Regions from separate parts of the Microlunatus sp. YIM B11417 genome, predicted to be linked through region 1. Evidence: predicted binding sites of a transcription regulator. Region 1 holds the regulator's gene; each other region holds the start of a gene.
What was found. Region 1 encodes LexA, which represses DNA repair genes until DNA is damaged. Its sites were predicted from a motif close to TCGAACANNTGTTCGA; they were not measured.

Region 1 (7,808 bases):
GGCTGGCCGCCGCAGCAGTCCGAGCCGGCCCCGAGACAAGGCGCGGCGCAGGACGAGGCGGGCCCGGCTGATCAGCCAGGACCCGAGCAGTCCGCGCCCGCACCGTCCCGAATCGCTCCCCACCAGTCCCAACCCACGCCGGATTTGCCGGTGCCGGAGCAGGCTGAGCCGGGTCCGTGGAGCCGGCCGACGTCGGACACCGTCGATTCCGGGCCCGCCCAGGCAGGGCCCGGACCGTCGCAGGATCAACCCCCGTTCGGTGGGCCACCAGCGGCCGAGAACACGTGGGCGGCGCCCGGTCCAGACCTGGCCCGGAGCCCGGATCAACAGCAGTCGTGGTCGCAGTCCGCGCCAGCACCGGCGCAGCAGCAACCGCCCCAGTTCCAGCCCGGTCCGCCCCCGTCTTCGGGGCCGCCCGCGTTCCCGCAACCAGGACCGCCCGCGTTCCCCCAGTCCGGAACGCCGACCTCGCCATACGGTCAGGTCCCGGCGCCGCAGCCAGGTCAGGCTCCGGCCGGGCCGCCGGCACCGGTCGGCGGGCAGCCGTACCCGATGCCGTTTCCCCCGCGACCGCAGCTCCGCACGGGCTATGCGTCCTGGGGCAAGCGGGTCGGAGCGAACCTGATCGACTCGATCCCAGCGTTGCTGTACACGGTCGTGTTCATGATCGGCTACGTGAACGTGATCATGTCCATGATCACGTCCGTTCAGGGTTCCGGCACGTACAGCCCGGACTTCTCGGGCCTGACGGTCTGGATCGTCGTGCTCGTCGTGCTCTGGGTGATCTCGATCGGCTGGGCGATCTACAACCGGTGGATCACCGCCGGCCGGACCGGCCAGTCACTCGGCAAACGCGTGATGAAGATCAAGTTGATCAGCGAGCAGACCGGCCAGCCGATCGGCGCGGGCAACGCGTTCCTACGGGACATCGTCCACATCGTCGACGGCGCCGCCTACATCGGCTATCTCTGGCCGCTCTGGGACGAGAAGCGCCAGACGTTCGCCGACAAGATCATGCAGGACATCGTCGTCGATCATCCTGCTGGGCCGTCGGTCAGCGAACGGCCGAGTGGGCCGTAGGCCGGTAGTCGTCGCTGGTCACCCGCGCCACGGTCGCACCGATCACGGTCAGCGCCGCGGCGGCGATCAGCAGCCCGACGACCATGATCACCGCGATCCCGCGGTTGGTCAGCCGCCACTGGACGTCCAGATCGCGCACCGGGACGACACCCGCGTCCCGGCAGGACCGCACGCCGGCCACCGGAGTCTTCCGCACCTGCGGGCCACGGATCGCCGTCACCGGCTGCGTCACCGGCCGGACCTGCCGGGCCGAACCACGGCTGGGACGACGAACGCGAGTCCGGGTCGGATTCGCGATCAGGGCTGCTGTCGCCATCGCCTTCTCCCTCTGTCAGCTCGAACTGATGTTCGATAGAACGTGTGTTTGATAATGCCTAGGTCCTGCCGTCGAAAGCAAGCACATTCGCACGCGTGTTCGGGTGTGTCTTCCGATGGATTCGAGTCAATCAGCGACCACTGACAGTGGGTCGAGCGAAGGGGGACGACCCCCTTCAGATCCCCCGCCCCACTCGCGAACGGACAGCACCGACCGTCCCACCCGGACGACGAACCGGGTGCGGCACCGCCGGTGTTCGATCACCCGACACGCCGGTCGAACAGATGTTTGAATTTGTCGGACCGCTTCTCTACTGTCAGGTGCATGGCGAAGCGCGACGACAATGCATCGGACAAGAAGCGGGGCCCGGCGGCGACGCGGTCGCGGGCGACCGACGACGCGTCGAAGAGCCCCACCGCCCCGGCGCGCCGTCGCGGGCGGCCGCGGGACGCCGACGTCGCGGCCGAGCTCGGCGCGACCGTCAGCTCGTTGCCCGACGGCCCGATCGACGCCGCCGGGCTGACGCCGCGGCAGCGCCGGGTGCTCGAGGTGATCAAGGAGACGGTGGAGGCGCGGGGCTATCCGCCGAGCATCCGGGAGATGGGCGACGCGGTCGGGCTGGCCAGCTCGTCGAGCGTCGCGCACCAGCTGAAGGTGCTCGAGGCCAAGGGCTTCCTGCGCCGGGACCCGAACCGGCCGCGCGCGCTCGAAGTGCTGCTGCCGGGCGATCCGGCCGCAGCCGCCGTCGCCCGCCCGGTCTCCTCGGCGACCCAATCGGATTTCGACGAGTCGGAGGTCGGCAACAACTTCCCCGCCCCCGTGCACGTCCCCGTCCTCGGCCGGATCGCGGCCGGTGGCCCGATCCTGGCCGACGAGCAGGTGCAGGACGTGTTCGCCCTGCCTCGCCAGCTGGTCGGCGACGGCGAGCTCTTCCTACTCGAGGTGCGCGGCGACTCCATGGTCGACGCCGCCATCTGTGACGGCGACTGGGTGGTGGTCCGGAAGGCCCAGACCGCCGAGAACGGCGACATCGTCGCGGCCCTGCTGGACACCGAGGCGACCGTCAAGACGTTCAAGCGGACCGGCAACCAGGTCTGGCTGATGCCGCACAACCCCGCCTACGACCCGATCGACGGCAACCACGCCTCGATCCTCGGCAAGGTCGTCGCCGTGCTCCGCCGGCTCGGCTGATCACTGCACGACGCAGAACTCCTTCGTCGCGGTCGCCTGATCTGCGCGCCCTCCGGTCCTTGATCACGAAGACGTGATCAAGGACCGGCACAGGTTCGGCTACCGGATCCCTTCCGAGCGCAGCGTGCGTTCCAGCCGCCGGGCATGGTCGATCAGGGCGTCGGTGATCTTGGCCAACTCCTCCGGCCGGTCGGCGATCTCGACCGGCAGCGTGCAGCTCATCGCGTCGGTGGCCGGGATCCGGTAGCTCACGACGGTCGCGACACACGCGATGCCGAGCACGCCCTCCTCGCGTTCCATGGCCCAGCCGCGATCCCTCGCCAGGTCCAGCTGTCGGTGCAACTGGCGGCGATCGGTCACCGTGTGCTCCGTCGCGGCGGTCAAACGCTCGGGCAGCAGATCATCGACCTCGGCCGGCGTCAGTTCGGCCAGCAACGCCTTGCCCAGCGCGGTCATGTAGGCCGGTCGCCGGCGCCCGACCTGGTAGGCGCAATAGACCCCGTCGTCGTAGTCGTGACTGGCCAGATAGAGGACCGACGACCCGTCCCGCCGCGCGTAGTGCGCCGCGTGCTCGACCTCCCGGGACAGTGCATCCAGCGCCTTCGCGACGTACGTCGTCGCCGGATCCCGGTCCAGGTAGGCGGTGCCGGAGCTCAACGCGTCCGGACCGATCCCGAACGCCGAACCCGTCGAGTCCGACTCGATCCAGCCGAGATCGCGCAGGGTGCGGACCAGCGCGTACAGGCTCGAACGGGGATAGCCCAGCCGCTCCTGCAGTTCAGGGAGCGTCAGCAGTTCCGGCGACGCGGCCAGGACTTCGAGGAGCCGGATGGCGCGTTCGGCCGACTTGACCGGTCGATAGTCCATCGGTCCACCTTCCGAGGGTCCGGGGTTGACAGTGCGGAACCGAGCATACATTCTAAGTTTCTGGAAGCTGTCTACATATGAGGACTCAAATTACATATGTGGATCACCCACGACGAAGGAGTTGTGCGATGACCGCGACGGGCCTCGGCCTCGCCCCAGGCGCACTGTGATCACCTACGTTCTCCGCCGGATCGCGTTCATGGTCGTGACGGTGCTGGCCATCTCCGTGGCCTCGTTCGCGATCATCCAGTTGCCGCCCGGCGACTACCTCACCGCGTTGCAGGCCCAGCTGGCCTCACAGGGCGACTCGATCGGCGACGCCCAGCTGCAGGCCCTGGAGGCGCGGTACGGGCTCAACGACCCGATCCACGTGCAGTACCTGAAATGGATCGGCGGCATCCTGCTGCACGGCGACTTCGGCCAGTCCTTCGAGTGGAACCGGCCGGTCGCCGACCTCCTGGCCGACCGGCTGCCGCTGACCATCGGCATCTCGATCCTCACCCTGCTCTTCACCTGGGCGGTCGCCTTCCCGATCGGCGTCTACTCCGCCGTCAAGCCGTACTCGATCGGTGACTACGCCGTCACGACGATCGGATTCCTCGGGCTGGCGATCCCGAACTTCCTGCTGGCGTTGATCTTGATGTTCATCGCTTTCAAGGCGTTCGGTCAGGACCTGGGCGGGCTGTTCTCCCCCGAGTTCGCGTCCTCCGACTGGAACCTGGGCAAGATCTTGGACCTGCTCTCCCATCTCTGGGTTCCGGTCGTCGTGCTGGGCACCGCGGGCACGGCGGGCCTGATCAGGATCCTGCGGGCCAACCTGCTCGACGAGCTGCGCAAGCCGTACGTGGTGGCGGCCCGCGCCCGGGGCGCCCACGAGCGGCGGCTGGTGATCAAGTATCCGCTCCGGGTGGCGCTCAACCCGTTCATCTCGACCGTCGGCTGGGTGCTCCCGGCCCTGATCTCCGGCGAGGTGATCGTCGCCCAGGTGCTGTCCCTGCCGACGACCGGCCCGGTGATGCTGCAGGCGCTGCTCAGCCAGGACATGTACCTCGCCGGCAGCGTGCTCTTCATCGTCAGCGTGCTCACGGTCGTCGGCACGTTCCTGTCCGACCTGCTGCTGGCCTGGATCGACCCCCGAGTGAGGTACGGCCATGGCTGATCAACTGCTCACCGCTCCCGCCGCCGTGCCCCACCATGATCAGGACGACGTGGTCGCGGTCGCGCCGCAGTGGAAGCTCGTCCTCTGGAGCTTCCGGCGGCATCGGATGGCCGTCGCCGGCCTGGTGATCACCGTGATCATCTACCTGATCGCCCTGTTCGCCGGCTTCCTGGCCCCGTTCTCCAGCGGCCACCTCCATCCCGACTACACCTACGCGCCGCCGCAGCAGTTGCACCTCGTCGACGAGTCCGGCCAGGTCGGTCTGTACGTCAACGGCCTGACCAGCGTCCAGGACAAGGAAACGCTGAAGCTCACCTACACGGTGGACCCGGATCAGAAGATCCCGGTCGGGCTGCTGGTCAAGGGCGAGGAGTACCGGCTGTTCGGGTTCATCCCGGCCGACCGGCACCTGATCGGCCCGGTGACGCCCGGGCAGCCGATGTTCCTGCTCGGCGCCGACCGGACCGGCCACGACCTGCTCTCCAGAATGATCTTGGGCACCCAGATCTCGATGTCGATCGGGCTCGTCGGGGTCGCCATCGCGTTCCTGATCGGGGTCACCCTCGGCGGGATCTCCGGCTACGTCGGCGGCCGTACCGACATGATCATCCAGCGGATCGTCGAGTTCTTCATGTCCTTCCCCACCCTGCCGCTCTGGCTCGCGCTCGCGGCGGCGCTGCCGGCGGACTGGGGACCGCTGACCCGCTACTTCGCGATCACGATCATCCTGTCCATGATCGCCTGGACCGACCTGGCCCGGGTCGTCCGCGGTCGCTTCCTGTCGTTGCGCGAGGAGCAGTTCGTCGAGGCGGCGACGCTGGACGGCTCGCGGCGGGCCCGGACGATCTTCCGGCACATGCTGCCCTCGTTCAGCAGCCACCTGATCGCGTCGCTGACCCTGTCGATCCCGGGGATGATCCTGGCCGAGACGGCGTTGAGCTTCCTCGGCCTGGGCCTGCAGGCGCCGGTCGTGTCCTGGGGCGTGTTGCTCCAGGAGGCCCAGAACGTACGGACGCTGGCCGACGCGCCGTGGCTGCTGGTGCCGGGCCTCGCGGTCGTGATCGCGGTCCTGTCCCTCAACTTCCTCGGCGACGGGCTTCGCGACGCCGCCGATCCCTACCGGCGATGAGGATCCGATGACCCACGACCGACCCCTGCTCGATCTCGTCGACCTCAGGACGCACTTCGTCGGCAGCGAAGGCACCGTGCCCGCGGTCGACGGAGTGAACCTCACCGTGGGCCGCAACCGCGTCGTCTGCGTGGTCGGCGAGTCCGGCTGCGGCAAGTCGGTCACGGCCCGGTCGGTGCTCCGGCTCGTCGATCCGCCCGGACGGCACATCGGCGGACAGATCCTCTGGTCCCGGGACGGGACGAGCGAGCCGGTCGACCTGGCCGGCCTGGATCCGCGCGGCGAGCCGATGCGCCGGATCCGTGGCAACGAGATCTCGATGGTCTTCCAGGAGCCGATGGCGTCGCTGTCGCCGATGCACACGATCGGTGATCAGATCGTCGAGGCGATCCGGCTGCACCAGCCGGTCTCCAAGAAGGAGGCCCGGGAGCGCGGCGTCGAACAGCTCCGCCGGGTCGGCATCCCGCGGCCCGAGGACCGGATGGACGCCTACGCGTTCCAGTTGTCCGGCGGGCTGTGCCAGCGGGCCATGATCGCGATTGCGCTGGCCTGCCAGCCCGCGCTGCTGATCGCCGACGAGCCCACCACCGCCCTCGACGTCACGACCCAGGCCCGGATCCTCGACCTCCTGCTGGAGCTCAAGGAGGACCTGGCGATTTCGATCCTCTTCATCACCCACGACCTCGGGGTGGTGGCGGAGGTCGCCGACGAGGTGGCGGTGATGTACCTCGGCAAGGTGGTCGAGTACGGCCCGGTGTCGCGGATCTTCCACCAGCCGTCGCATCCGTACACCCGCGCGCTGCTGCGCTCGATCCCCACCTTCGGGCTGGACCGCCGCCATCGTCTGCAGGCCATCCCCGGTCTGGTGCCGCACCCGGGACGGCGGCCGGTCGGCTGCTCCTACCATCCGCGCTGCGACGCGGCCATCGCCGGCTTCTGCGAACAGAACGTCCCGGCGACGACCCGGCTGGCCGACGATGCGACGGTCCAGTGCCACCTGTACGACCCGGCCGTCGACGACGCCGGCCGTCCGGACCCGAGGATGGCGACGCGATGAGCGAGTCCGTACCCACTGCTCCGCTGCTCACCGTCGGCGACCTGTCGATGACATTCCCGATCCGGCGGGGCGTCTTCAAGCGGACGGTCGGTCAGCTCCGGGCGGTCGACGGGGTCGACCTGGAGGTCGCGGAGGGCGAGACGCTCGGCCTGGTCGGCGAGTCCGGCTGCGGCAAGACCACGCTCGGCCGGTGCATCGTCCGGAGCCATCGGCCGACGTCCGGCCGGATGAGCTATCGCACGGCCGCCGGGGCGACGGTCGAGGTCCCCGACCTGAGCGGCGAAGCGCTGCGCGACTACCAGCGCGAGGTGCGGCTGATCTTCCAGGATCCCTTCTCCTCCTTGAATCCGCGGATGACGCTGCGGGACCTGGTCGGCGAGCCGCTGCGCACCCACAAGATCGCGTCCGGCTCCGAGCTCGACGACCGGGTGGCCGAGATGCTCCGCAAGGTCGGCCTGCGCCCCGACTACCTGCGCCGCTATCCGCACGCGTTCTCCGGCGGTGAACGACAGCGGGTCAACATCGCCCGCGCGCTCATCCTGCAGCCGCGGCTGGTGGTCGCGGACGAGGCGGTGTCGGCGCTCGACGTCTCGGTCCGGGCCCAGATCCTCAACCTGCTCCGTGATCTTCAGGAGGAGTTCCGGCTCACCTACCTGTTCATCTCGCACGACCTCTCCGTGGTCGAGTACCTGTGCGACCGGACCGCGGTCATGTATCTCGGCCGGATCGTCGAGCAGGGCCCGACCCGGGAGCTGTTCCGCTCACCGCAACACCCGTACACCGAAGCCCTGCTGGGATCGGTCCCGCGGCCCGACCCGGACCTGCGCGGTCAGGGCCGGCGCAAGCACCTCGCCGAGGATCTCCCCGATCCTGGCCGCCCTCCGGCCGGCTGCCGGTTCCACACCCGCTGCCCGTACCGCCGGCCGGAGCGCTGCGCCGACGAGTCGCCGGAGCTCGGCGCCGTCGCCGGCGACCGCACGGTCGCCTGCCACTTCGCCGATCAACTCGA
Region 2 (7,808 bases), on a different contig from region 1:
CCGTAACCTGCACGACACCTGGGCCCGATAGTTGTGGTGCTGCGGTGACCTCGATTTCAGTGGGGACGGCTGTGGATCGTGGCAGGGAGCCCGACTTCTCGGGCAGTTCACTGGCGGAGTTGGAGGACGAGCTTCGCCAGGTGAGCCGTGCGATCCAACTGGCCGGCTCACCGCGCGGCGTCGCGACCCTCGAGACCGAGGCGGTGGCGTTGCGGAAGGTGGCGGCCCTCTCGGCACACCGCCGGGCACTGGAGGCCGAGGTCAAGTTCCGGCACGCGGCGCTGACCGCCTGGCGAGCAGATCAAGATCAACTCAAGGCGCTGGTTCACGGCGACGGCGGCGTGTAGACGAGCAGGGTGTTGGCCGAGCCCGGCCGGGTCCGCGTCCCGGCCAGGGTGAACGTCGCCGGCGACGGGAAGGCCGGGGTGCCGCCGCCGAAGGTGACCGGCGCGATCATCAGATGCAGCTCGTCGACCAGGCCCTGGGCCAGCAGCGCGTTCCACAGCACCCGGCTGCCGAAGATCACGATCTCGCCGTCGCCGGACTCCCGCGCCGCGGCGATCCAGGCCACGACACCGTCCCGCAGCACCGCTGTCGTGGTGTCCTGCCAGGGATGGCCGCCGGGCACCCGGTAGCTGTCGGTGACGACGACCTTCGGTACCTCGTTCCAGCGCCGGCTGATGCCGCGGTTGACCCCGTCCAGCGACCGGTCCGCCGGATCGTCGGGGGCGTCGGCGATGTGCGGCCAGTAGTCGCCGAACCCCTGGTACGACGTCCGGCCGAGCAGCACCGTGTCCGCCGCCGTGATCCGCTCCAGGTTGTACGCGTCGAAGAACTCGTCCATCCCGGCGAACGGGGGCCGGCCCTCCGGATCGGCGAAGTAGCCGTCCAGGGACACGATGTTGCAGACGATGATCTTGCGCATGGCGGTGGCTCCTTGCCTCGGGTGAGTGACCTTTCACCGGTATCGAGACAGCGCGCCGCGCGGATTCATCGGTGATCGCCGAACTCGTTCGCGGCGATCCGCGGCGGCAGCGGGATCCGGGCCAGCAGGTCGGGCCCGATGAACGAGGCCAGCCAGGTCACCCGGTCACCGTCGAGGGTCAGCACCAGCACCGCGGCCAGCTCCAGTGTGCCGTCGTCCGCCGGCCGGTAGCAGGCCAGCGACGGCTGGTCGTTGAACCGGGCCGGGCGGGCCCGCCAGTCGAGCGCGAAGACGCGGTCGGCCAGGAACGCGACCACGTCGTCCCGGCCGTCCATCCAGGCGGGCAGCGGCGGCATGGTGAACCGGACCTGCTCGGCCAGCAGGTCGACGAAGCCCGCCACGTCGCCGGCGTCGAAGGCCGCGACGAACGCGGCGACGATGCTCCGCTCCTTGCCCTTCGGCGTCGCGACCTGCTCCAGCGGCAGCGCGGCGCCGGCCAGCGTCGCGTGGGCTCGCTGGAGCGCGCTGTTCACCGAGGCCGGCGTGGTCTCCAGCAGTCCGGCGACCTCGGCGGCCGGGTAGCCGAGCACGTCGCGCAGGATGAGGACGGCCCGCTGGTTCGGTGGCAGGCGCTGCAGCGCGGCGACGTAGGCGAGGCCGATGTGCTCGCGTCGCTCCCGTACCCGCTCCGGGTGATCGGTCTCGGTCAGCAGCGGTTCGACCCAGTCGGCGCCCTCGACCGGGTTGCCCAGGTCGTCGGCCGGCCGCCGGGCAGGCCCGTGGTCCCAAACCAGCAGCCGGGCCGGTCTGGACTTCGCGAGCCGGAGCGCGCAGTTGGTCGCGATCCGGTGCAGCCAGGTGCGCAGCGAACTGCGCTCCTCGAACCCGGACAGCCCGCGCCAGGCCGCGAGCAGCGCCTCCTGCACCGCGTCCTCGGCGTCCTGGGCCGACCCGAGGATCCGGTAGCAGTGCGCCGTCAGTTCCCGGCGGTACGGCAGCACGAGGGCTCCGAACGCGTCCTCGTCGCCGTCCCTCGCGGCTGCCAGCAACTCCATGGCCCGGAGTCTTGCAGGTGCCCGCTGCGGCGTGTCGAGTTGAGCCGCAAGTCGAACATGCATTCTAATGATGGCTTCCCCACCGCCTGCTCCCGGCGGGCGACATCCAGAAGGAGAGCGCCGCACGATGACTGTAGACACCCTGGCACCCGAAGCGCCGGCCACCGACGTCGAGCTCCCGCCCCTCGACGCACCGGCCCCGGCCGTTGCCGAGGTGAAGCCGCGGAAGGCCCCGGGCCGCAAGCCGGGTGCGAAGCGGACCAAGACGCTCGAGCTGACGCTCACCGTCACCGGCACCGCCGACGGTGAGTGGCACGCCGACCTGAAGCAGGGATCCACCTACCTGGCCCGCGATCTCGCCGTCGCCGCGGCGGCCGTCTCGCGCGCCGCCAAGGAACTCCACGAGGACCTCTCGACCCCGATCGACGAGGTGATCGAGGCCGCCCGGGACCAGCAGGCCGCGAAGGTGGCCGCGCTGGAGGCCGAGCTGGAGGCCGCCCGGAAGGCCCTCGCCGACCTGGCCGACTGAGTCGTCCGGAGCGGGTCCGTCGCCGGCTCAGTCCGACGGACCCGCTCCACCCCGGCGCGGGGTGTAATGGTCCAGCCGGGAGTCCAGCAGCCCTTCGCCGTGCGTCGCGTTGTGCAGATTCCGGCGGATCGGATCCAGCTCCGCGGTCGGTACGGTCCCGGTGATCACCGCCAGCGCGCCGGTGATCATGGGCGTGCCCGGCACCCCGCGGTGCCGGCCGAGCAGGGCCAGGGTGCCGGAGATGGCGTCCACCGGCGTCTCCAGCGTGAACCGGTCCACCGGCTCGCAGACGATCGTGCCGGCATCGCGGACCGCGTCGGCGACGACCTGTTCAACGGTGTGCTTGACGTGGGTCGTCGATGGTCCCGGTGGGACGAAGTCGCTCTCGGTGACGGTGAGCCGGAGGTCGGTGACCTGCCAGCCGTGCGGCCCGGCGGCGAGCGGCAGCTCGACGTAGCGGACCAGTGCGTCCCGGAACGCGTCGACCGTCGAATACACGTGCATCGGCACCTGTGACCGCGGCACGTCCAAGATCAACTCCAGGCCCGCGCCGGGCCGGTGTGGCTCGACCGTGACGCCGAACGTGTAGCCGAACAGGTGATCGGGATCGCCGATCCGCAGCACGGCCCTGCCGATCCCGGCCGGGCGCTCGACGCAGATCACCGTCGTGGAATGGAAGTCGACCTCGATCCCGTGCTCGAGCAGCAGGGTGTCGGCGATCACCTGCTGCTGCACCTCGCCGTAGACGGAGATCCGGGACGCGCCGTGATCAGTGGTACGCAATCTGATCAACGGGTCACGGTCGCCGAGTTCGGTCAGCGCCGTGTGCAGGGCCAGTTGTCGATCGGGATCGCGGGCGACGATCGTGGTCTCCAACGCCGGCGGCGGAAAGTTCAGCGCCGGCAGTCCGGCCGGTTCGGTGCCCAGCCGGTCGCCCAGCCGGGCCCGGCCGAGGCCGTGGACCCGGGCGATCTGGCCGGCCACCGCCCGGTCCCGGTGCGTGGCCCCGCCGGGCTCGAACACCTCGAGCCGGGTGACCCGGCCGGCCTCCTCGGTGCCGACCGTGACCGGGTCGCGGACGGACAGGGTGCCGGTCCGGATCCGTACCGAGCAGACCCGGTCGCCGGAGTCGTCACGTTCGATCTTGAACACCTGTCCCGAGACCGGCCCGGCGGGATCGGCCGCCTCGGCCGGCATCAGCTCGGTGACGGTGGTGATCAACTCGGCGACGCCGGCGCCGGTCACCGCCGAGCCGTACGTCAGCGGCTGGCAGACCCCGCGCCGGGTCAGCCGGCCCAGTGCCGCGCTGAACCGGGCCGGATCGAGCAGCCGGCCGTGATCGACCCAGGCCTGCAGCACGGCGTCGTCATGATCGGCGAGCCCGACCGTGGCGGCCTCCGCGGTGCCGGCGGCGGTCCAGTCGAGCGGCACCGGTGCCGCGGCCGGGGTGCCGGCGTCGCGTACCGTCCCCAGCGGCACCACGGCCGAGGTGAGCCGGCGCCGGATCGCGGTGATCACCCGGTCCGGGTCGGCACCGCTCCGGTCGATCTTGTTGATCATGAAGACGACCGGGACGGCGAGCCGGCGCAACGCCCGGTAGAGCACGATCGTCTGCGCCTGTACGCCTTCGACGGCGGACAGCACGAGGATCGCGCCGTCCAGCACGGCGAGCGACCGGTCCACCTCGGCGATGAAGTCCGGGTGGCCGGGGGTGTCGACCAGATTCACCGTCACGTCGCCGACGGCGAAGCTGGCCACGGCGGTACGGATCGTGATGCCGCGCCGACGTTCCAGCGCGAGCGTGTCGGTCTGGGTCGTGCCGTCGTCGACCCGGCCGAGTTGATCAAGGGCGCCGCCGGCGTGCAGCAGCGCCTCGGTCAGGCTGGTCTTGCCGGCATCGACGTGCGCCAGCACGCCGAGATTGAGCCAGCGGCGGGTGCCGGGCGGCTGATGGTCAGGTGCTGCGGCGGCCTTGCGGGTGGCTGAGCGGTGCATCGGTCCTCGGGTTCGCAGAGACGGTGGTCGGGAACACGAGTCCGCGCATGACTGGTCCTCTCGCTCGGCGGCCACCGGGGCCGATGTCTGGCGTCGAGTTCAGCCGGTCAGTCGCCGGATGTCAATCGGATTTCGCGGCGGTGTCGATCCGGGGCCGGGCCCGTTCGTCGGTGGGACATCAAGCAGGTTTCACCGACCGGAAGGAATTGATCATGAACACCGCCAGCTTCAGCGCCGAGTTCACCGTCTCGCAGCCGCCCGAGCAGGTCTTCGCGGCCGTCACCCGGGTGCGGGACTGGTGGAGCGAGCAGATCGAGGGCGACTCCGCCGCGCCCGGTGACGAGTTCGTCTTCTGCGACGAGGGGATCCGGCAGGCCCGGTTCCGGTTGACCGAGGTCGTCCCCGCCCGGCGGATGGTCTGGCAGGTGGTCGACGCGTACCTGACCTTCGTCGATGATCATGACGAGTGGACCGGCACCCGGGTGATCTTCGACCTCAGCCGAGGCACCGACGGGACCACCCTGCGGCTCACCCACGAGGGGCTGCTGCCGGCCGTCGAGTGCTACGACGCGTGCTCCCTGGGTTGGACCGCTTGCCTGCACAGCATCAAGGAGTTGACCGTCACCGGCCGCAGCCAGACCGGCCCGCGATCCTGAGTCCAGACCTCTTACCGCTCTCATTCGTCGGCCACAGGGAAGGCACAGGGAGCGGAGAGACGGTCGAGGCATGGACAGCTACGACAAGGACGGCGGAGCGCAGGGACAACCCGCTCAGCCCTGGGGAACGCCCCAGCACGATCAGGGCCAGGCTCACGATCTGGGCCGGCCGCACGGGCAGGGCCAGGCCAATCACCCGGGCCAGCCGCACACTCCGGGCCAGCCTGGCGCGGGCCAGCAGAGCGCGGGCCAGCAGAACCCGGGCCCGCAGAATCCGGGTCAGCACAACCCGGGTCAGCAGAACCCGGCTCAGTCCGCGGGTCAGGTCGGCGCGGGCCGGCCGGGAGCGCCGAACCTAGGTCCGCAGCCGACCCACCTGAACACCCCGCCGTTCGGGTTCCAGCCGCCCGGCGCGCCGACCGCGGCGGCCGACTTCCCGGCGCCGCCGAACGTGCCGCCGGTGGCGACCTACGCGCCGAAGCGGCCCCGGCCGAAGGCCGCCGTGGTGCTGGTGGCGGCCATGCTCTCGGCGGTGATCGGCGCCGGCGCCGGGATCGGCAGCTATGCCGCCGCGACGGCCGGCGGCGTGATCAACTCCCCGATCCGGGTCAGCACCGTGCCGGCGGCGGACAGCCCGAAGCTGGACGGCTCGATCACCGCGGCGGCGGAGAAGATCAGCAAGTCGGTGGTGACGATCAACGCGCAGACCCGGCAGGGAACGGTCGGCGGGACCGGCGTGGTGCTGGACACCGAGGGCCACATCCTCACCAATGATCATGTGGTCTCCGGCGTCGGCAAGGGCGGCACGGTACAGGTCACCCTGCCGGACGGCACCGTGGTGGACGCCAAGGTCATCGGCACCTCGCCGAACAACGACCTCGCGGTGATCAAGGTCGACGGGGTCCAGGGCCTGGTGCCGGCGACCTTCTCCCCGTCCTCGAACGTGAAGGTCGGCCAGACCGTCGTCGCGGTCGGTGCCCCGCTCGGCCTGTCGGAGTCGGTGACCAGCGGCATCGTGTCGAACACGGCCCGCCCGGTCCGCTCCGGCGACACCGGCGAGGCGGTCTACCTCGCACTGCAGACCGACGCGGCGATCAACCACGGCAACTCCGGCGGTCCGCTGGTCGACCTGAACGGTGCCGTCGTCGGGATCAACTCGGCGATCGCCACCGGTTCGAACGACAGCGAGGCGGGCAGCATCGGGATCGGCTTCGCGATTCCGTCCGACGTGGCCACCCGGGTCGCCGCCGAGTTGATCAAGGAGGGCCGCTCGGTCGATGCCAGCCTCGGCGTGACCGTCGCCGGCGTCGGCAGCCAGCAGCAGGAGGAGAGCCCGAGCGGGGTCCCGCTGCAGAGCGTCGCGTCGGGCAGCGCCGCGGACCAGGCCGGCCTGCAGGCCGGTGATCAGGTGACCAAGATCAACGACATCCGGGTCACCAGCGCCGACGGCCTGATCGCGGCCATCCGGTTCTATGCTCCGGGGACCAGCGTCGAGATCACGTACCAGCGCGACGGGCAGACGCACACGGCGCAGGTGACCCTGGGCTCGGCCCAGTAGCCACGGTGCCGGCTGCCGAACCTGGCCGACCGGCCGCGCGAGCGGTCCGGCCGGCCAGGAGGCCTCCGGTCAGCCCGCCGGCGATCACCAGCGAGCCGATCACCAGCGTCGGCGAGACGGTCTCCCAGCCCAGCGCGACGGAGGCGGCGGCCGCGGCGAGCGGCGTCACACCGATCCACAGCCCGGCGGTCGCCGGGCCGAGCCGCTGCAGCCCGGCGTACCAGGCGGCGAACGCGCCCGGCGTGAACAGCACCCCCATGATCACCAACGCGCCGGCCTCGGTCGGCGTCGGCATCCGCAGGAACGGCCCTGGTACGAGCTGTCCCATGATCAACACCAGGCCGAGGACCGACAACAGCACAACGCTGAGCAGGCTCGCCGCGCAGGAAACCCGGAGCGGTCCGTAGCGCGGCAGCAGCGGGATGGCGAGCAGCGAGAAGCCGACCTCGCCGAGCAGGACGCCGATCGCCAGCACGGTGCCGAGCACCGAGCCGCCGCCGGCCCCCTCGATGATCACGATGCCGACCAGGACGACCAGCGCGGCGATGATCACGCCGACCCGGGGACGCCGGCGCTGGATCAGCGGTCCGGCGATCGCCAGCAGCAGCGGCGCACACCCGAGGATGGCCCCGATCAACGACGGGTTCGCGTACCGGGTGGCCGGGATCAGGATCAGATTGAAGCCGACCATGCCGCTGCGGGCCAGGGCGAGCAGCCGGAGCAGGTCGGGCCAGGACGGACGGAGCCAGGGGATCCGGCGGAGCCGGACCGCGGCGAGCAGGATCAGGCCGGTGGCCAGGTAGCGGATCGCCTGCCCGCCGAACACCGGGAAGTCCTGCATCGCACTGGTGACCGAGATGGAAGCGCCGACGGCGCTGCAGGCGGCCGCGCAGAGCAGCGAACCGGTGATCCGTGGTGACATGGCTCCGACGCTAGGAACGATCTGGATCTTGTTCCAGGTCCAGATTCGACCTAACTTTGTGGGCCAGATGTCCGAATCAGCGATCCTCCCGGAGGACCTCGTCCTGGTGCTCGGCCCCCGCCCCCGGCGGGGTGTCCGGACCTGGCTCTATCGCGGCCTCGCCGAGGC
Region 3 (7,808 bases), 170 kb from region 1:
ACCCAGTCTCCCTGGGAACAGACAGACGGCAGCGGCCGCGAGTCCGGACCTGGCCTCAATCGGACGGCGGCCCGGAGCCGGTCAGCAGACCGCCGTCGACCGGGAGGACGTGGCCAGTGATCCAGGCCGCATCGGCCGAGGCGAGGAAGGCCACCGCCCCGGCGACGTCCTCGGGTTCACCGACCCGGCCGAGCGGATACAGGCCACGGAGCCGGTCGGCGCCGCCGGGCTGCTCGTCCCAGACCCGGGTCCTGATCGTGGCCGGGGCGACCGCGTTGACCCTGATCCCGTCCCAGGCCAGGGAGGCGGCCAGATTCCCGGTCAGCGACGTGAGCCCGGCCTTCGCCGCCGAGTACGGCTCGCTGCCGAGCGAGGTCAGCCCGTTGATCGACGTGATCGTGACGATCGAGGGGCCCGACGTGCTCCGGCGGAGGTACGGCACCGCGGCGCGGCAGCAGCGCACCACCCCCAGCAGGTTCAGATCCAGCATCCGCGACCAGACGGCATCGTCGGTCTCCTCGAACGAGCCGTGCAGCGTGTCACCCCCGGCGACGTTGATCAGGATGTCGAGCCCGCCCTGGGCCGCTCGGTCGACGGCCCCGGTCACGGAGCCGGGATCGGTGACGTCCAGCCGGTACGCGAGATGTTCACCGCCCGGCGTGGCGGGCAGGTCCGCCGCCACGGCCCGGGCCGCGGACTCGTCGAGGTCGGTCACCACGATCCGGGCACCCTCGCGGGCGAGTCGCTCCGCACAGGCGCGGCCGATCCCGTACCCGGCGCCGGTGATCAGCGCCGTACGGCCGTCGAAGCGGAGCTCAGGGAACTGATGCGGCAACGGTCCTTCCTAACTGAACAGGTCGGGCGGTTCGTCGACCGCACCCCGGACGCCGGCCGGCGGTGTCAGGCCCAGGTGCCGCCAGGCGGCCGCGGTGGCCACCCGGCCGCGCGGGGTACGCATCAGGAAGCCCTCCCGGACCAGGAACGGCTCGGCCACCTCCTCGACGGTCTCGGCCTCCTCACCGACCGAGATGGCCAGCGTGGACAGGCCGACCGGCCCGCCACCGAACCGCCGGCAGACGGCGTCCAGTACGGCGCGGTCGAGCCGGTCCAGGCCGAGCTCGTCGACCTCGTACAGCTCCAGGGCGGCGCGGGCGACGTCCCGGGTGACCAGGCCGTCGGCGCGGACCTGGGCGTAGTCGCGGACCCGGCGGAGCAGTCGGTTCGCGATCCGGGGCGTGCCGCGGGACCGGGAGGCGATCTCGCGGGCCGCGTCCGGCCGGACCTCGACCGTGAGCAGGGCGGCCGACCGGTTGACGATCCGTTCCAGGGCGTCGTCGGCGTAGTAGTCCAGCTGGGCCGTGAAGCCGAACCGGTCCCGCAGCGGCCCCGGCAGCAGGCCGGCCCTGGTGGTCGCGCCGACCAGGGTGAACCGCGGGATCTCGATCGGGATCGCGGTCGCGCCCGGACCCTTGCCGACCACCACGTCGACCCGGAAGTCCTCCATCGCGAGATACAGCATCTCCTCGGCCGGCCGGGACATCCGGTGGATCTCGTCGAGGAAGAAGACCTCCCCCTCGACCAGTCCGGACAGGATCGCGGCCAGGTCACCGGCGTGCTGGATCGCCGGGCCCGAGGAGATCCTGATCGGCGCGCTCAGCTCGGCGGCGATGATCATGGCCAGCGTCGTCTTGCCCAGGCCGGGCGGGCCGGACAACAGCACATGATCGGGTACGGCCTCGCGATGCCGGGCCGCGTCCAGCACCAGGCCGAGCTGGTCCGAGACCCGGGGCTGACCGGTGAACTCGGCCAGCGTGCCGGGACGGGTCGCCGATTCCAGCGCCCGCTCGTCCGGCTCGGCGTCCGGGTTGGTCAGATCGATCTCGCTCATCGTGGCCATTGTGTCAAGGGCCGACGGCTCGGACGGGCCGACGGGCCGCCGGCCGTCGAACTGGTCCAGCGGGGGCCATTGACGCGGCGTGCACCGGCTGGCGACGATGTATGCGTATACAACGACGTCTACGAGCCGCCTGAGGTGAGCTCGACCCCGGGAGGCGAGATGCACGTGACAGCTGTGCCCCGACGGAACCCGATCCTGATGCTGGCCCTGCTGTTCCCCGTCCTGCTGGCGCTGGGACTGTGGGTCGCGCCGGTCCGGGCGGAAGCCGAACCGGCCGCCGCGACGCCGGCGCAGACGGTGCGCAACCCGCTCCGGGAGGGCGTCGCGGATCCGTGGCTGTTCACCCATCGCGGGACCTACTACCTGACGTACACGACGGTGGACCGGATCGTCCTGGTCAAGGCGAAGTCGGTGGCCGAACTGGCCACCGCGCCGTCGACGACGATCTGGCAGGACTCTTCGCCGGAACGCTGCTGCCACATCTGGGCACCGGAGATCCACTTCATCAACGGCCGGTTCTACGTCTACTACACGGCACAGGAGAACAGTTCCGACCTCGGGAAGCACCGGATGTACGTGCTGGAGAGCCAGGGCTCCGACCCGATGGGCCCGTACGTCTTCAAGGCGAAACTGGCCACCCAGAACGACTTCTCGATCGACGGCACCGTGCTGACGATGCCGAACGGGAAGCTCTACCAGGTCTGGTCCGGCCACCTCAACGGCAGCCCGCAGAGCCTGTTCATCTCGCGGATGACGAACCCGTGGACCCTGGACGGACCGACCCGGCTGCTGTCGGAGCCGACCTACGACTGGGAGAAGCACGGGCTGGTGAACGAGGGCCCGACGGCGCTGCGCCGCGGCGACCGTACCTTCCTGTTCTACTCCGCCAGCCAATGCGCGACGCCCGACTACGCGGTCGGCATGCTCGAGTTCAAGGGCGGCAACGTGCTGGACCGGCGGTCCTGGAAGAAGTCGGCCAGCCCGGTGTTCCAGCGCAACGACGCCAACTGGGTCTTCGGTCCGGGGCACAACAGCTTCTTCCGCTCCCCCGACGGCAAGGAGGTCTGGAACGCCTACCACGCGGTGACCAGTTCCAGCGGTGCACCGTACGGCAGCTGCGGCGGCGACCGCTCGCTGCGGATCGACAAGGTCGGTTTCACCAAGGACGGCACCCCGAAGCTCGGCGTACCGTCGGCGAGCTGGCAGAACGTGGCACTGCCGTCCGGTGATCCGGGCGTCGCCCCGGTGCCGGACGGGAGGTACCGGATCGCGCCGAAGAACATCCCGGCCGGGGCGCTGGACGTGCTCGACTGCTCGACCGCGGACGGTGCCGACGTGTCGGTCTGGAACGACGTCGGCAGCGCCTGCCAGCAGTGGCAGCTCAGCTATCTGAACGACGGCACCGGGACCTACAAGATCATCAACGCCGACACCGGGAAGGCGCTGCACCTCGACGGGTGTTCGCCGGACCTCAACGCCAACGTCGTGCAGTCCGGCTACACCGGTGCCGACTGCCAGCGCTGGTACGTGGACCGGCTGCCGGGCGACTACGTCCGGATCACGTCCAGGATCGGCGGCCGCTCGCTCGACGTGGCCGGCTGCTCGAGCACGCCGCGCGCCGACGTCCGGGTCTGGAACTACTGGCAGGGCGACTGCCAGAAGTGGAAGCTGAACCCGGTCTAGCCCCAGTGCGCGTTGATCATCATTTCTTGGCGAGCGACTTCAGGGCGGCCCGCATGATCTCGGCGACGCCGAGGTCGGGGTCCTCGGCGACCAGTGATTCCACGTTGTCACAGGCCGCGTCGGCGTCGCGGGCCGACCAGCCGAGACCCTGCAGGCCCTGGCTCACCTGATCCCGCCAGGCCGGCGCACTGCTGGGCGTCGGCGCGGCGGGGCGGTCGGCCAGGCCGACGGCGTTGATCTTGTCCTTGAGCTCGATCACGATCCGCTGGGCGCCCTTGCGGCCGATGCCGGGGACGGCGGTGAGGGCGACCAGGTTCTCGGTGGCGATCGCGGACCGCAAGTCGTCCGGGCTGAGCACGGCGAGCGAGGCCTGGGCGAGCTTCGGGCCGACCCCGGAGGCGGTGAGCAGCAGTTCGAACAGCTCCCGCTCCTCGGTGGTCCCGAAGCCGTACAGGGTGAGCGAGTCCTCCCGGACCACCAGGGAGGTGGCCAGCGTCGCCGGCTGGCCGAGCCGCAGGTTCGCGGTGGTGTTCGGACCGCATTGGACCAGCATCCCGACCCCGCCGACCTCGATCACCGCCGACGTCGCGCCAAGTTGGACCACCTCGCCGGACAGCCGCGCGATCACGCCCGACCTCCCCGGCTCGCCCGGCCGGTCGCCGCCGCGAAGGCCGCCCGCTGGCGGGCCTGCTGTGCCGTCGCCGCGCCGGCCGCGTCGGCCAGCCGGGACGCACCGCCGCCGCGCCAGACGTGGCAGATCGCCAGGGCCAGGGCGTCGGCCGCGTCGGCCGGCTTCGGCATCGCGTCCAGCTTGAGGATTCGGGTCACCATCTGTCCTATCTGTTCCTTGCCGGCGCGGCCCGAGCCGGTGATCGCTGCCTTGACCTCGCTCGGCGTGTGCAGCGCGACCGGCAGGCCGTGCCGGGCCGCGACCAGCATCGCGATCCCGGCCGCCTGGGCGGTGCCCATCACGGTCTGCACGTTGTGCTGGGCGAACACCCGCTCCACCGCGACCGCCGCCGGCCGGTGCGCCGCCACCCACTCCTCGATCCCCTGCTCGATCTGCAGCAGCCGGCGAGCCGGGTCCAGGTCGGCCGGGGTCCGGACCACGCCGACGGCGACCATCGTCGGCGGCCGCCCGGGCCGCCCGTCGACCACGCCCAGCCCGCACCTGGTCAGCCCGGGGTCCACCCCGAGCACACGCAGCGACCCATCCGAACACACGTTCGGAACCCTATCTCTGGTCACACCTTTCGCACGGCGCGCCACGCCGCGACCACAGCCACGGCCCGGCACCCATTTTCACAAATTGTTTGACCAAAGAATGGGAAGCTGCCGCCGCGGCGCTGACCGGGCCCGGTTCGCGTTGGTACGTTCACCGCAACTGGCGGGGACTCGTACCCCGGGGATCACCACACAAAGGAGTGGCGCCATGGTTTCCCGACGCAGTTTTCTCAAGATCAACACCGCCCTCGCGACGGCCGGCCTGACGACCGGCTGGCTCGGCGTGACGGCCACCGGAGCCGCCGCGGCCGGGCCGGGCGTGACCTGGACCGAGGGTCGGTTGCTCCCCTCGTTCGCCCGGCCCAAGCACCTCGACGTTGCCGACATCCACACCCTGCTCGGCGAAGATCAACTTCTGCTGACGACCCTGCAGGGCGTGGTCAACCGGAACCGGCCGGAGCTCTACTTCGCCTACGACGACTCGGGTGTCGACGACAAGTGGCTCGCCGGCATCGACGTACCGAAGACCGTTCATGATCAACCGCTGGACCTGGTCGCGAAGTATGCGGGCAAGGTCAAGGGCGCGATCGTGTACGACCCCGCGGTGCGGGACACGGTCAACATCGCCACCACGCTGGCCGGCCTGAAGGGTGCCGTGGTGGCCACGGCCGAGCAGGCGGAGACGTACCAGCTCAAGATCATCGAGGACCTCCGCGGGAAGTTCGACGGGCAGTCCAAGACCGAGATCTACCAGTGGCAGCTGGACCAGCTCTGGCCGCAGTGCGAGCAGCGGTTGCTGACCGGGCTGCCGCCGACCCGGGTGGTCGACGTCGACGGCGTCACCTGGCGCGAGGTGGCCCGGGAGACCGAGCAGATCCGGGACTCCTCCAACCGGGACTTCTACACGTTCGACGTGTCCGCCGAGCTCGGCGGCGAGGCCGTCTACGTGAAGTTCGGCGACGCGTTCGGCACCGACGGCTGGGGCGCCTCGGTCGCCTCGGTGAAGGTCCTCGCCGACGGCACCGAGATCGCGAACTTCCTGCCGGACACGGCCGAGGAGGCCGAGTACCTGGTCGAGGGCGGCAATTCCTCGATCGGCGGCGACGCCAACCGGTTCGCCGACGGCGGCAACTTCTTCGTCTACCGGTTCGCGCCGCCGGCCGGCACCACCAAGCTCGAGGTGACCGTCGACCTGTGGAATCAGTACCTGGTCTCGGCGACCGACAAGGCGCCGACCCGGATCGAACCGTTCCCGCACTTCCGGGACTACGTGGTCGCGACCAGGGCGATGGTGGTCTGGCTGGACCCGAACGGCGAGCCGGGCGAACTGCTCCGGACGATCTTCGGCGCGACCGAGCCGACGACGCCGTACCTGGGCTGGTTCTCCAACGACGTCGCCGGCGAATGGGGCGGGGTCGATCTTGCGGCGACCCAGAGTGTGGAGGTGTTCGCGGCCGACTTCTTCACCAACGGCACCGTGCACAGCGGAGTCCCGGCCCGGATCTCGGCCCGGGTGCCGAGGTTCACGCCGGTCAAGCCGGCCAACAAGGCCTACGTCACGATGACCGTCGGCGAGGGCGACAACATCCAGTACTGCCAGCGGCACATGCGGATCCTCTGGGACAACCCGGACCGCGGCAAGGCGCCGACCAACTGGACGATCAGCCCGGTGCTGGCCGACACGGCTCCGGCGCTGTACCGCTACTACCAGGAGACCGCGACCGAGAACGATCTGCTGGTCTGCGGCCCGTCCGGCGCCGGCTACACGTACGGCGGGTCCTGGCCACGGGACGACTTCGACGCCTACACCGAGGTGACCGGGCGCTATCTCCGGCTGACCGGACTTGATCTTGTGTACGCCTACAACAACCGGGACGAGAACGGCTGGATCCCGATGCCGGATTGGGTGATCGAGTCGTACCGGGAGAACACGCCGTTGCGCGGGATCATGCAGTCCTGGGACGGCGGCGGGGTGATCGCCGCCGGGAAGCTGCCGGTGATCGGTCACTTCGGGGCGCCGGGTCAGGCAGTCGAGTTCAAGGCCGGGCTGGACGCCTACATCGCCGACTGGGATGGGAGTTCGCCGTTCTTCATCTCGGCCGGGATCTTCGCCTGGGGCTGGAATCCGACCGACATCGCGCAGCTGAACGACCTGCTGGCGGCCGACGACCGCTACCAGGTGCTGCTCGGCGACGCGTTCTTCGACCTGCTCCGCCGGACGCCCAACCCGGGCCCACCGCCGCCTACCCGGACCGCGGCGGCCCGGCAGCGCACCGGCGCCGCGACCCCGGAGCCGCAGATCACTCCGCGCTAGCCCGAACGCTCCCTGAGCCTGTCGAAGGGGCCCTGAGCCTGTCGAAGGGCAAGGCTCCATCCGGCCTGCCCCTTCGACAGGCTCAGGGGACGGATACGGCGTAAGATCTGGGCACGGCCGCGGCAGCCGGCCGCCTGCCCCGATCTTCGGGACGGCGAATGCCGTACGTCCGCAGAAGTTGATCATCGACGATGGCACCATCCGCGGAAGCACCGGGCAACGCAGGCACCCAGGGGTTCGCTCCGCGGAGAGGACATCTCATGATCATCCTGCCCACCCCTCGCGAGGCCAAGGACCAGGCGAAGCGGCTGCGTCGCGCCCTGGCCGCCCAGGGCGTCGAGTTCGGCCATGCCCAGGTCCTGGAGTTGATCGCGGCGGCGCACGGCGTCCGCAACTGGAACACCCTGGCGGCGCTGTCCCCCGGGGCGGCGACCGCTCCGGTGGTGCCGATCCTGCGCATGTTCGACTGGGCCGCGACCCGGCCGTTCTACGCCGACTTCCTCGGCTGGGCACCGGACGGAGCCCACGACGACCATGATCATCTTCCGGTGTACGTCCGGCTGACCGGGCCGGGCGGCATCCGGGTGGATCTGTCCGAGCACCACGGCGACGGCACCCCGGGCAGCGCGATCCTGATCATGGTGCCGGATGCCGCGGCGCTGCACGCCGAGCTGGCCGGCCGGGACTACG

Region 2: a site for LexA is predicted at 2,032-2,047, ahead of AC6CCG_RS12180 (DUF6319 family protein). Genes of this name have one in related genera too.
Region 3: a site for LexA is predicted at 4,795-4,810, ahead of ruvC (crossover junction endodeoxyribonuclease RuvC). Genes of this name have one in related genera too.

The regions. Positions count from the first base shown of each region.
Region 1 covers NZ_JCAMPJ010000003.1:345,169-352,976, reverse strand. Annotated here, with positions in the region: gene AC6CCG_RS16800 (RDD family protein) at 553-1,080, shown strand; gene AC6CCG_RS16795 (hypothetical protein) at 1,055-1,396, opposite strand; gene lexA (transcriptional repressor LexA) at 1,721-2,587, shown strand; gene AC6CCG_RS16785 (IclR family transcriptional regulator) at 2,687-3,454, opposite strand; gene AC6CCG_RS16780 (ABC transporter permease) at 3,621-4,613, shown strand; gene AC6CCG_RS16775 (ABC transporter permease) at 4,606-5,742, shown strand; gene AC6CCG_RS16770 (ABC transporter ATP-binding protein) at 5,750-6,799, shown strand; gene AC6CCG_RS16765 (ABC transporter ATP-binding protein) at 6,796-7,808, shown strand, end outside.
Region 2 covers NZ_JCAMPJ010000002.1:406,072-413,879, forward strand. Annotated here, with positions in the region: gene AC6CCG_RS12160 (MBL fold metallo-hydrolase) at 1-6, shown strand, start outside; gene AC6CCG_RS12165 (hypothetical protein) at 141-347, shown strand; gene AC6CCG_RS12170 (dihydrofolate reductase family protein) at 326-925, opposite strand; gene AC6CCG_RS12175 (RNA polymerase subunit sigma-70) at 991-1,980, opposite strand; gene AC6CCG_RS12180 (DUF6319 family protein) at 2,108-2,509, shown strand; gene AC6CCG_RS12185 (GTP-binding protein) at 2,537-4,504, opposite strand; gene AC6CCG_RS12190 (SRPBCC family protein) at 4,717-5,160, shown strand; gene AC6CCG_RS12195 (trypsin-like peptidase domain-containing protein) at 5,231-6,718, shown strand; gene AC6CCG_RS12200 (DMT family transporter) at 6,657-7,640, opposite strand; gene pdxR (MocR-like pyridoxine biosynthesis transcription factor PdxR) at 7,708-7,808, shown strand, end outside.
Region 3 covers NZ_JCAMPJ010000003.1:516,969-524,776, reverse strand. Annotated here, with positions in the region: gene AC6CCG_RS17590 (SDR family NAD(P)-dependent oxidoreductase) at 56-835, opposite strand; gene ruvB (Holliday junction branch migration DNA helicase RuvB) at 845-1,888, opposite strand; gene AC6CCG_RS17580 (family 43 glycosylhydrolase) at 2,057-3,580, shown strand; gene ruvA (Holliday junction branch migration protein RuvA) at 3,600-4,208, opposite strand; gene ruvC (crossover junction endodeoxyribonuclease RuvC) at 4,205-4,786, opposite strand; gene AC6CCG_RS17565 (GxGYxYP domain-containing protein) at 5,013-7,118, shown strand; gene AC6CCG_RS17560 (glyoxalase superfamily protein) at 7,379-7,808, shown strand, end outside.